DNA from 2 places in the Streptomyces sp. NPDC015345 genome. Region 2 is predicted to be linked to the other one. Evidence: predicted binding sites of a transcription regulator. Region 2 holds the regulator's gene; the other holds the start of a gene.
The links. The regulator HspR, encoded in region 2, represses chaperone genes until heat shock. The targets are predictions, from matches to a motif close to TTGAGNNNNNNNNNCTCAA.
Positions count from the first base shown of each region.

Region 1: a site for HspR is predicted at 4,234-4,252, ahead of dnaK (molecular chaperone DnaK). Genes of this name have one in related genera too.

Region 1 covers NZ_JBIBTX010000002.1:1,083,759-1,090,086, forward strand. The annotation lists gene ACF062_RS11050 (response regulator) at 1-492, opposite strand, end outside; gene ACF062_RS11055 (sensor histidine kinase) at 489-1,727, opposite strand; gene ACF062_RS11060 (hypothetical protein) at 1,751-2,485, opposite strand; gene ACF062_RS11065 (hypothetical protein) at 2,667-3,092, opposite strand; gene ACF062_RS11070 (DUF4190 domain-containing protein) at 3,268-3,546, opposite strand; gene ACF062_RS11075 (OsmC family protein) at 3,743-4,168, shown strand; gene dnaK (molecular chaperone DnaK) at 4,322-6,214, shown strand; gene narI (respiratory nitrate reductase subunit gamma) at 6,211-6,328, opposite strand, start outside.
Region 2 covers NZ_JBIBTX010000005.1:294,465-300,792, forward strand. The annotation lists gene ACF062_RS22630 (helix-turn-helix transcriptional regulator) at 1-827, shown strand, start outside; partial or broken gene ACF062_RS22635 (LuxR C-terminal-related transcriptional regulator) at 1,025-1,702, shown strand; gene ACF062_RS22640 (hypothetical protein) at 1,724-2,242, opposite strand; gene ACF062_RS22645 (heat shock protein transcriptional repressor HspR) at 2,365-2,820, opposite strand; gene dnaJ (molecular chaperone DnaJ) at 2,824-4,014, opposite strand; gene grpE (nucleotide exchange factor GrpE) at 4,060-4,767, opposite strand; gene dnaK (molecular chaperone DnaK) at 4,767-6,328, opposite strand, start outside.

The sequences.
Region 1 (6,328 bases), on a different contig from region 2:
GCGCTCGCGCTCCGTGAGGTCCTCGAGCGAGGATCCCGGCGCATGGTGAGCATGGGGAAGACGAGCGAACTCGGCGATCAGGCGTCGGGTCACCGAAGGGGCGAGAAGGGACTCTCCGGCGGCGACGGTGCGAATGCCTGCCAGCAGCACCTCGGGAGACGTGTCCTTGAGGAGGAATCCCGCCGCCCCGGCACGCAGCGCGCCGTACACGTACTCGTCGAGGTCGAAGGTGGTGAGGATGAGGACGTGTGTCCCGGCTGTCTGGGGTGATCCGGCTATGCGCCGTGTCGCCTCGATGCCGTCCATGCCGGGCATCCTGATGTCCATCAGCACCACGTCCGGGCAGAGCCGCTGCGCGCTCTCGACGGCTTCGGCTCCGGTGCCGGCCTCGCCGACCGCTGTCAGCCCGGGAGTGGTGTCGATGAGTACCCGGAAGCTGCCTCGGAGCAGGGACTGGTCATCGGCGACGAGTACCCGGATGGGTTCGGTCACGCGGTCCTCTCTCTGTGGTTCGCGGCCGTGCCGTGAGTGGGTTCGGGCGGGAGACGAGCCGACACGGTGAACCCGCCGCCGGGCCGTGGCCCGGCGGCCAACGTCCCGCCATACATCGTCACGCGTTCGCGCATTCCCACGAGTCCGTGGCCACCCCTGAGTTCGGCCCGGTCGGATGCGGCCGGGTTCCCGGCTCCGTCATCCGCCACCTCGATTCGCACTTCTCCTCGCGAGTCGACTGTGATCGTCACCTGGCAGTGCGTTCCGTCGCCGGCGTGCTTAACCACGTTCGTCAGAGCCTCCTGCACGATCCGGTAGACGGCCAGCGCCGTCCCCGCGGGGAGGCCGGCGGCCAGCTGGGTGCGGAGTTCGGTACGGACGCCCGCTCGCTCGGCACGCTGGATGAGGGCTGGCAGGTCGTCCAGTCCGGGAGGGGGAGCGGTCTGCGCCGAACCGGGCTCTCGCGTGCGCCGACCAGCAGTGTCGCCGCGCAGCACTCCCAGGGCACGGCGCATCTCGGTGAGCGCCTCCCGGCCGGTCTGCTCGATCGCCTGGATGGCATCGCGCGTCTCTTGGGGGCGTGCCTCGGCCACATGGTTGGCCACCGCTGCTTTGACGACGATCACGCTGAGGCTGTGCGAGACGATGTCGTGCAGTTCTCTGGCGATGCGCAGGCGTTCTTCGGCCAGTGCCTCCTCCGTAAGGCGACGGTCTCGTCGGGCCGCTCGGCATCTGCGTTCGCGCACGACACGCCCTGCGGCCCACGCTGCCCCGATGACCAGCCAGACGAGGGCGGCAGTGCCGGTGGCTTCCGGCCACGGGCCGGAGGGCGTCAGGGCCGCTTCACCGGTGATGACCGCGGCCGCCGAGACAACCAGGATCAGGGCGAACGCCGCCAAAGCCCGGTGTGTCGGCTCAGTGAGCGCCACCGCGTAGACGGCCAAGGCCGCAGAGATGTACGGGTCACGGGTGATGTCGAGCAGTGTCGCCGTCGCCGAAGCGCCCAGAACCACGGCCAGGGCAGGCAGGGGCCACAGGCGCCGAACGGCCAGCGGCATTCCCACACAGACGGCCACCAGCCAGCCCAACCACCACGGGCCGGAGAACCGAGGCAGACCGTCTGAGGCACCCTGGTCGGCCAGTGCCACGTACCCGGCTGTCACGACGGCCGCCACGCAGGCGTCGATCGCCAGCAGATGCGCGCCGGTCCGTAAACGCTGCCTCACTCCGTGCATCGCTCGACGATACCGATGGGCGCTCATCCGGCTTGCCCGAAGAGGAACATCGCGGCTCCCACGGCGCCCACCAGGAGAAGCCTTCCGGCGACCGTGGCCGCCCGTGGGGTCGGCCCGTTGCGCAACGCGGCCACGCCCAAGGGAACGAGCGCGATGCACAGTCCCTCAGCGGCGGCGACCGATAGAGGGGTCGTTCCCTTCAGCACCCCCAGCGGCATCGCCGATGCCAGAGCCAGGGCCGCCGCACGCAGCGGTCCCAGCACTTGGGAGCGGTAGGCGCCGATAGCCAGCAGGAGCCAGCCGCCCATGATGGCTGCGTTCAGCGTGCTGAAGCTGTGGAACGCGCCGTAGGTCTCGCTCACTGTTCGCGTCGCTGACGCCGCCCCTTGCACCGCAACCAACTGAAAGGCCAGGTGGTCCACACCGGCGTGAAACGTGCGGGCGAAGAGGCCGAGGACCGTGAGTGCTCCGCCCCACAGAGCCAGTTCCCGGCATCTCTCGCCGATCCTGGCGGCGAGAAGCACGACTCCCGGCCAGAGCAGCACCCACCCGGCGGACACAAAGCTGTACGAGGCTGTCATGAGGTCCGGATGGTGTCCGTACGCGCTCAGTTGCGCGGGGAAGAAGAAGTCGAAGCGCAGGCGCAGCAGCATGCCGGTGAGCAGTAGCAGGGGGCCAAGGACGAGAGAGGCGCCGCCCACCCAGCGTCCCGGAAAGACAGGGCGGGGAACGGCGGTTGACGCAGTCGTGACGGTCATGGGGCAACGATGCTGCCGTGACACGTTCCGCGTCGTCGGAGCGTGGACCACACTTTCGAATCGGACCGTGGTCGTACGGGCGACGAACTCCACCACCGCCCGGTAGCTCGAACCGGCCTCGGGGAAACCGGCCGTACTGCGTGTAGAGCTTCACCCCGCGCAGCTCCACGACCTGGCGACCTCAGCGGCCCCTGTGGCGCGGCAGAGGACGGATCCGGGTGATCGTGGCGGCGACCGCCAGCCCCAGCGTGGCACCGACGGCGGCGGCGATGGTCGCTGCCCAGGCCGCGTCGAGGGAGGCGGGCAGTACGGCTCTGGTGAGCCGGCTCGTGCCCCACAGGAGTGCTACCGCGGCCAGCGCGGCCGGCCAGCGGTTCCGTACCCCTTCGACGATGTCGTCGACGACGTGGAAGAGAAGCATCATCGTCATGAGGTGGGAGCCGTTGAGCGCGTCGTCCCACCGCAGTGCGGTGAGTCCGGCTCCCAGGGCGAGCATCGACAGCCAGAGTCCCGCCAACCGCCTGACCGGCATGGGGCGGCGTCGTTCCGCGCCCCGGGGGATCCAGAAGATCCGCGTGACGCGCCGGACGACCGAGTGTTTCCGCATGGCTCGCGTCCCGCCCCCGCCGTGGCCGGCCGGCTCTTCCTGCCGGCACTCAGTACTTGGACACGCGAAAGGTCGCCACGGTTGCGCCGGGCCGCCGCGGTGCCGGAGCGCGACGGAGGTGGAGGCCGGCGGTGGCCTCCACCTCGCCGGGACCCGGCCGGGTGATGGGTTTCGGTCAGCCGCCGACGTACCAGCTGAACTCGCCGGACGCGGCGAGCACCATCAGGACGATGAACAGGATCACGTCGATGACGCCCAGGATGACGGCGGCCTTCGCCATGCCGCCGCTGCCGGTCCTCTGACGCAGGGCGACCGCACCGAAGATGATCGCGAGCGGTCCGAGGATGATGCTGAGAAAGAACAGTCCGACGATGCCGCAGACGAGTCCGGCCACCGCGAGGCCGTTCGTGCGGGACCCGGAAGAAGCCGCTGACGGACTTCCGTAAGCCGACATGGTCACACTCCTTGGAGGTCGCGTTCCAGTCGTGCGTGACGGGACCGCGAGTGCCCCGGAACGCGCCGCCTACTCCCGCGGACCGGCGACCGCGCCCGCTTCCGGAGCCGTCCCGTGCCCCGATCGCGCCCCGAGTGTGATCGGATGGTGGCAACGGAACCTCCGATCACGGAACCGCACTGAAGGGAACTGCATCGTGGCAACCACGCGCTCCGCGCACACGGTCTGGGAAGGCTCTCTGATGGAGGGCTCGGGCACCGTCACCTTCGACTCCTCGGGCATCGGGGAGCAGGCGGTGTCCTGGCCCGCCCGCGCCGAGCAGCCGAACGGCAAGACCAGCCCGGAGGAGCTCATCGCCGCCGCCCACTCCAGCTGCTTCTCCATGGCTCTGTCGCACGGCCTGGCCGGCGCCGGCACCCCGCCGAGCCGCCTCACCACCTCGGCCGACGTCACCTTCCAGCCGGGCACGGGCATCACCGGCATCCACCTCACGGTCGAGGGCACCGTGCCGGGCATCGACGAGGACACCTTCGTCGCCGCCGCCGAGGACGCCAAGGCCAACTGCCCGGTGAGCCAGGCGCTGACGGGTACGACGATCACGCTCACGGCCAAGCTGGCCTGACGCGACGGCGCCCACGGACGATGCCGCCGCCCCGCTCCGGGGTGGCGGCATCGTCACGTGCGGCATTGACAAGAGACCGCTCAAGTTTTGTGATGGAAGATGGAGTAGACCTGGTTACGGGGGACGTGAGCTCGCGGCGGAAGGGACTGGACCATGGCACGAGCGGTCGGGATCGATCTCGGGACGACGAACTCAGTGGTGGCCGTACTGGAGGGCGGTGAGCCCACCGTCGTCGCCAACGCGGAGGGCGCGCGCACCACCCCCTCGGTCGTCGCCTTCGCGAAGAACGGCGACGTCCTGGTGGGCGAGGTCGCCAAACGGCAGGCGGTCACCAACGTGGAGCGCACCGCACGCTCCGTCAAACGCCATATGGGCGAAGGGGGCTGGCGCTTCCCGGAGAGCGGCTCCGTGGACGGCACCCGCTACACCGCGCAGGAACTCTCCGCGCGCGTCCTGCAGAAACTCAAGCGGGACGCCGAGTCCTACCTCGGCGAGGACGTCACCGACGCGGTGGTCACCGTCCCCGCGTACTTCGACGACACGCAGCGCCAGGCCACCAAGGAGGCCGGCGAGATCGCGGGCCTCAACGTCCTGCGCATCGTCAACGAACCGACGGCGGCGGCCCTCGCGTACGGCCTGGACAAGGGCGAGGACCAGACCGTCCTCGTCTTCGACCTGGGCGGCGGCACCTTTGACGTATCGCTCCTGGAGATGGGTGAGGGTGTCATCGAGGTGAAGGCCACCAACGGCGACACCCGGCTCGGCGGCGACGACTGGGACCAGCGGATCGTCGAATACCTGGTACGGCAGTTCAAGAACGCGCACGGCGTGGACCTCGGCAAGGACAAGATGGCGGTCCAGCGGCTGCGCGAGGGCGCCGAGAAGGCGAAGATCGAGCTGTCCTCGTCGAGTGAGACGGACATCAATCTCCCCTACATCACCGCATCCTCGGAAGGCCCCCTGCACCTGGCCGAGAAGCTGACGCGGGCCCAGTTCCAGGAGCTGACGTCCGACCTGCTCGACCGCTGCAAGGAACCCTTCCACCAGGCCGTCAAGGACGCGGGCGTCAAGCTGTCTGCCATCGACCACGTGATCCTGGTGGGCGGCTCGACCCGGATGCCCGCGGTGACCGAGCTGGTCAGGGAACTCACCGGCAAGGACCCCCACAAGGGCGTCAACCCGGACGAGGTGGTGGCGCTCGGCGCGGCCCTCCAGGCCGGTGTCATCCGCGGCGACGTCAAGGACGTGCTGCTGCTCGACGTGACCCCGCTCTCCCTCGGCATCGAGACCAAGGGCGGCATCATGACCAAGCTGATCGAGCGCAACACCACGATTCCCACCCGGCGTTCGGAGACGTTCTCCACCGCCGAGGACAACCAGCCCTCGGTCGGCATCCAGGTCTTCCAGGGCGAGCGGGAGATCGCCGCGTACAACAAGAAGCTCGGCGTCTTCGACCTGACCGGGCTGCCGCCGGCCCCGCGCGGTGTCCCCAAGATCGAGGTCACCTTCGACATCGACGCCAACGGGATCATGCACGTCTCGGCGAAGGACGAGGCGACCGGCCGCGAGCAGCGCATGACCGTCACCGGCGGCTCCGCGCTGCCCAAGGACGACATCAACCGCATGGTCCAGGAGGCCGAGCAGCACGCGGAGGAGGACCGCAGGCGGCGCGAGGCGGCCGAGACCCGCAACCAGGCCGAGCAGCTCGTCTACCAGACGGAGCGGTTCCTGCGGGACAGCGGCGACGGCGGTGACAGTGGTGGCGCCCGGATTCCCGCGGAGACCAGGGCCGAAGTGGAGGCCGCCGTCGCCGAGGTGAAGGGCCTCCTCAAGGACCGCCCCGACGACACGGCGGCCCTGCGCGCCGGCACCGAGAAGCTGGCGACGGTCAGCCAGAAGATGGGCCAGGCGATGTACGCGGCCTCAGGCGGCGACGCACAGCAAGGGGCGGCCACGGCATCCACCACCGAGGAGGGCGTGGTGGACGCCGAGATCGTGGACGAGGACGACAAGGGCAAGGAGGGGGGCCGGAGCGAGACGCCCTAGGGCCTCGTCCGTTCCCAGCCGCGCCGCTCCGGCCGCGCCCCGATCCGCTCCGGGTCCCGGGCGCGGTAGACCACGTAGGGCCGGAAGAGGTACTGGAGCGGCGCGCTGAACATG
Region 2 (6,328 bases):
CGGACGACGGCGCCTGGTTCCGCCCGATCTCCCCGTCCGCCGCGCTCGCCCAGCGGATCAACCCCATCGAACGGGAGATTCAGGACCGGCGGCGACTCGCCGTGCAGCTCACCGACCTCTTCGAGCCATTTATGGCCATCACGGCCCGGACCGAGCCGACAGCGCACTCGATCACCGTGCTGGAGGACGTCGAGCACATCGACGCCGCGATCGAACGAGCCACGTCCGAATGCCGCTTCGAGATACTCACCGCCCAGCCGGGCGGCGGCCGCAGCGAGGACTCCCTCACCGTGGCGCTACAGCGCGGCCAGACCGTACTCGAACGCGGCATCACCATGCGCACTCTCTACCAGCACACCGTCCGGCACAGTCAGGGCACTCTCGCGTACGCGGCGCGCATGGCCAAGGGCAACGTGCACATCAGGACCCTGGAAGAGCTGATCGACCGACTGATGATCTTCGATCGCACGGTCGCGCTCATCCCCGCCAGGGAGGACCGCCAAGTCGCCCTGGAACTGCGCCATCCCGGCATCGTCGAGTACCTCGCCAAGGTTTTCGAGCACCAGTGGAGCAGAGCGACGCCGCTGCTCGACGAGGTGCCGTACGCACCCTCCACCGACGGAATCACCGGCGTCCAGCGCTCCATCGCCAGGCTCCTCATCGAGGGCCACGTCGACGAGGCCATCGCGCGCCGCCTCGGCATGAACGTCCGCACCTGCCGTGCCCACATCGCCAAGATCGCCGCCGCCCTCGGCAGCGGCAGCCGCGCCCAGCTCGGCTACCTCATCGCCCAGTCGGGAATCCTCGACAAGGAGCGCCCCCAGTAGCCCTCGAGGCAACCCCGGGGCGTCTCTGTACGGAAGTGGACACTTCAATCAGAGCCCCGCACTCCTCCCCCGCGTCCTCTGCATAGAATCGCGGCGCTTCAACCGAGCGGGAGGGAGCACATATGAACACGGAGCACGTGCCACAGGGAGTGGAGGAACTCCGCGAGACAGGTTCAGCCGCACACCCGCGCGCCCTCCGCACCGGCCGGATCCCCACCGCCCCCGCCATCACCGTCCTCGACGGCCTCGACCGGATCAACGCGGCCATCGACCGCGCCATGGACGACGTCACGGAGGAGTTCCTCGCCATCCAGCCCGGCGGCACCCGCCCGCCCGAGACCCTGGCCGAGGCCTTCCCGCGCGACCAGGCGGTCCTCAGCCGGGGCTGCCGGATGCGGACCCTCTACCAGCACACGACGCGCCATTCCCTGCCCGTGCTCGCCTACTTCGAGCAGCTCGACGGCGACGCCGAGGCCCGCACCCTGGACGAGGTCACCGACCGCCTCTTCGTCTTCGACCGGACCGTGGCCTTCATCCCGGCGAGCAAGGACCGCACCGTCGCCCTTGAGCTGCGCCACCCGGCCCTCGTGGAGTACTTCGCCACCACCTTCTGGCGGCTGTGGCGCCTGGCCACGCCCATGTGGCCGCAGGCCGCCCCGCAGGTCTCCGAGGGCGGCATCACCCCGCGTCAGCGCGCCATCGCGGGCCTGCTCGTCGAAGGCCTCACGGACGCCGAGATCGCCGACCGCCTCGGCATGAACATCCGCACGGCCCGCGTCCACATCGCCAAGCTCGCCGCCACCCTGGGCAGCGAGAGCCGGGCCCAACTCGGCTTCCTCATCGGGCAGTCGGGCATCCTCGACCGGGAGCAGTGACAGGCACGGCCGGCCGGCGCCTCACCCGTCGGCCCCCGCCCCGGTCCACTCCCTCAGCAACGCCTCCCGCTCCGCCGTCCTCGGCGTCCCCCCTTCCCGGCCGCGCCCCCACTCCGCCATCGCCGCCAGTGTCGTCAGGAGGGTGCCCGCGCCCTGGGTGAGGCGGGCGAGGAGGTCGCGCGAGAGGTCGTACTCCGTGGCGGAGTAGCCCGTCGCCGCGGCGGTGTAAGCGGTCAGTTCATGCTCGGCGCCCCGCGCGTCGGCGAGCCGCACCGTCACCGTCGGCGCCGTGTCGCCACCGCCGAGGCCGACCGTCAGGGCCATGTCCACCAGGGCGCCCACCTGCCGCTTCAGCGTCCTCACGGGGGCGCCGTCGACCGCCAGGGCGTGTACGTCCTCCCAGGGCCACATCCCTGACTGCTTGTCACCGAGGGCCAGTACGCCCTCCGGGGTCAGGCGCACGCCGGCCGCCAGACCGGACGGTTTCGCGCCCACGTACACATCGCCCTCGGCGATCCAGAACAGCCCCACCATGGCCATGGCATCCCACTTCCCTCAAGTCGCCCACCGCAACGCGCGAAGGGGCCGGGAGGTTCCCCTCCCGGCCCCGCGTACGCCATGAGTCGGCGTCATGAGTCGTGCGTCATGAATGAGGGCGGTCGCTACTGCTCCGTCGTTCTCTTCGGCCGCCAGACCACCAGCGCGCTCGCCTGCTGCACGTCCTGGTACGGGACGAGGTCGCGACGGTACGAGGCGTGCACCGCCGCTTCCCGCTGCTGCATGGCGGCGGCCGCTCCCTCCACGGCCGCGGAGAGCTCCGCGACCCGCGACTGGAGCGCCGCGACCTGGTTCTCCAGCTCGATGATGCGCTTGATGCCGGCGAGGTTGATGCCCTCCTCCTGCGACAACTGCTGCACGGTGCGCAGCAGTTCGATGTCGCGCGCGGAGTAGCGGCGGCCCCGGCCCGCGGTGCGGTCCGGGGAGACCAGGCCCAAGCGGTCGTACTGGCGCAGGGTCTGCGGGTGGAGGCCGCTCAGCTGGGCGGCCACCGAGATGACGTACACCGGCGTATCGTCGGTGAGTTGATACGGATTGCGACGACGGCCGACCCTATCCATGGGTCACGCTCCCTTCGCGGCCTGGAACAGTTCTGCCCGCGGGTCGACGCCCGCAGTCGCCTTGCGGTAGGACTCCAGTGCTTCCTTCGCCGGGTCCGACAGGGAGGTCGGGACCGACACCTCCACCGTCACCAGCAGGTCGCCCCGCGTACCGTCCTTGCGGACGGCGCCCTTGCCGCGGGCCCGCATGGTGCGGCCGTTGGGCGTGCCCGGCGGCAGCTTCAGGGTGACGGGAGGCCCGCCCAGCGTCGGGACCTTGACCTCACCGCCGAGCACCGCCTCGGGGTACGTCACCGGCACCGTGACCGTGAGGTTGTCGCCCTTGCGGCCGAAGACCGGGTGGGCGTCGACGTGCACGACCACGTACAGGTCGCCGGCCGGACCGCCCCGCTCACCGGGGGCGCCCTTGCCGCGGAGCCTGATCCGCTGGCCGTCGCTGACCCCCGCCGGGATCCGCACCTGCATGGTGCGGGACGACTTCGCGCGCCCCGAGCCGTGGCAGACCTCGCACGGGTCCTGGGCGATCAGGCCCCGGCCCTTGCAGTCCACGCACGGATCGGTCAGCGAGAAACCGCCGCCGCCGCCCCGTGAGACCTGTCCCGTGCCGACACAGGTCGGGCACACCCGCGGCGTGCCGTTCTTGTCGCCGGTGCCGGAACAGGCCTTGCAGGCGGCCTGGGAGGACATGCGCAACGGCACCGTCGCGCCGTCCACCGCCTCCGTGAAGCTCAGCGTGACCTCGGACTCGATGTCCTGGCCGCGCCTCGGCTGCGTACGCGTGCCTGTACCGGCACCCGCGCCGCCGCGGTTGAACAGGCCCCCGAAGACGTCACCGAGACCGCCCCCGAAGCCGCCGCCGGCCGCTCCGCCCCCGCCCTGGGCGCCTCCGAAGAGGTCGCCCAGGTCGAAGTTGAACGAACTGCCGCCGGCTCCGGGACCCGACCGGAATCCGCCGTTGCCGAAGAGAGCACGCGCTTCGTCGTACTCCTTGCGCTTCTTGGGGTCACCGAGGATGTCGTTCGCCTCGGAGATCTCCTTGAAGCGCTCCTCCGCCTTGGCGTTGCCCTTGTTGGCGTCCGGGTGGTTCTCGCGGGCGAGCTTCCGGTACGCCTTCTTGATCTCGGCTTCGGTGGCGTCCTTGGGGACGCCGAGGACCTTGTAGTAGTCCTTCTCGATGAAGTCCTTGGTGCTCATCCCCGACGTCCCTCCTTCCTACGTACGACAGATGCGTTGCTGACGTCAGCCCTCGTCCGGGCCACCGGTCTCCTTGTCCTTCGCCTCATCGGCGGAGGGGGAGTCGGCCTCGGCCGAGGACTCGTCGCCCTTGACCGTCTGCGCGCCGGGCTGCGGTTCGGCGACGGCCACCCGCGCGGGGCGGATGGTGCGCTCGCCGATGCGATACCCCGGCTGCAGGATCGCGACGCACGTCGTCTCGGTGACGTCCGGTGCGTAGCTGTGCATCAGGGCCTCGTGGATCGTCGGGTCGAAGGGCTCGCCCTCCTTGCCGAACTGCTGGAGGCCCATCTTGGCGACGACGGTCTCCAGCGCCTCGGCCACCGACTTGAAGCCGCCGACCAGTTCGCCGTGTTCACGGGCGCGGCCGATGTCGTCGAGGGTCGGGAGGAGCTCGGAGAGGAGGTTCGCCGAGGCGATCTCCTTCACCGTCACCTTGTCCCGCTCCACCCGGCGGCGGTAGTTCTGGTACTCGGCCTGCAGCCGCTGGAGGTCCGCCGTGCGCTCGCTGAGCGCGGTGCGCACCTGATCCAGCTGTGCGGTCAGGCCCACGTCCTGGGCGGACGTCTTGCTTTCCGCGTCCCCGGCCGGGGCCGCCGGGCCCTCCTCGGAGGAGGGCTCGGCGGCCTTCGGCGCCGCGTCGTCAGGGGTGGCGCCAGAGGGGACGTCAGGCTTCTCGGCGCTCTCGCCGAAACCCGGGGTCTCCTCGGTCATCAGACAGCGCCGCCCTTCGCGTCACCGGGCTTCTCGTCGTCGACGATCTCGGCGTCGACGACTCCGTCGTCCTCCTTGGCCTGGTCGGCGCCGGGGGCCGCGCCCTCGGCACCGGCCGCCTGCGCGCCCTGGGCGTCGGCGTACATGGCCTGGCCCAGCTTCTGCGAGACGGCGGCGACCTTCTCGGTGGCGGTGCGGATCTCGGCCGTGTCCTCGCCCTTGAGCTTCTCCTTCAGCTCATTGACGGCTTCCTCGACCTCGGTCTTGACCTCGCCCGGGACCTTGTCCTCGTTGTCCTTGAGGAACTTCTCCGTCTGGTAGACGAGCTGCTCGCCCTGGTTGCGGGACTCGGCGGCCTCGCGGCGCTTGTGGTCCTCGTCCGCGTACTGCTCGGCCTCCTGGCGCATGCGGTCGACCTCGTCCTTCGGCAGCGAGGAGCCGCCGGTGACGGTCATCTTCTGCTCCTTGCCCGTGCCGAGGTCCTTCGCGGTCACGTGCATGATGCCGTTGGCGTCGATGTCGAAGGAGACCTCGATCTGCGGGACACCGCGCGGGGCCGGCGGCAGGCCCGTCAGCTCGAACATGCCGAGCTTCTTGTTGTACGCCGCGATCTCGCGCTCGCCCTGGTAGACCTGGATCTGGACCGACGGCTGGTTGTCCTCGGCCGTCGTGAAGATCTCGGAGCGCTTGGTCGGGATGGTCGTGTTGCGCTCGATGAGCTTCGTCATGATGCCGCCCTTGGTCTCGATACCAAGCGACAGCGGGGTCACGTCGAGGAGCAGGACGTCCTTGACCTCACCCTTGAGGACACCGGCCTGGAGCGAGGCGCCGATGGCGACGACCTCGTCCGGGTTCACACCCTTGTTGGCGTCCTTGCCGCCGGTCAGCTCCTTGACGAGCTCGGCGACGGCCGGCATGCGGGTGGAGCCACCGACGAGAACGACGTGGTCGATCTCGGAGAGCTGGATGCCCGCGTCCTTGATGACGTTGTGGAACGGCGTCTTGCAGCGCTCCAGGAGGTCGGACGTGAGCTGCTGGAACTGGGCGCGCGTGAGCTTCTCGTCCAGGTGCAGCGGGCCCTCGGCGGAGGCCGTGATGTAGGGGAGGTTGATCGTGGTCTCCGTGGAGGAGGACAGCTCGATCTTGGCCTTCTCGGCCGCCTCGCGCAGGCGCTGGAGCGCCATCTTGTCCTTGGAGAGGTCCACGCCGTGGCCGTTGTTGAACTGCTTGACCAGGTAGTCGACGACGCGCTGGTCCCAGTCGTCACCACCGAGGTGGTTGTCGCCGTTCGTGGCCTTCACCTCGACGACGCCGTCGCCGATCTCAAGGAGCGAGACGTCGAAGGTGCCGCCACCGAGGTCGAAGACCAGAATGGTCTGGTCGTCCTTGTCCAGGCCGTAGGCCAGGGCGGCGGCGGTGGGCTCGTTGACGATGCGCAGGACGTTCAGACCCGCGATCTCACCGGCCTCCTTGGTCGCCTGGCGCTCCGAGTCGTTGAAGTACGCCGGGACGGTGATGACCGCGTCGGCGACCTTCTCGCCCAGGTAGGCCTCGGCGTCGC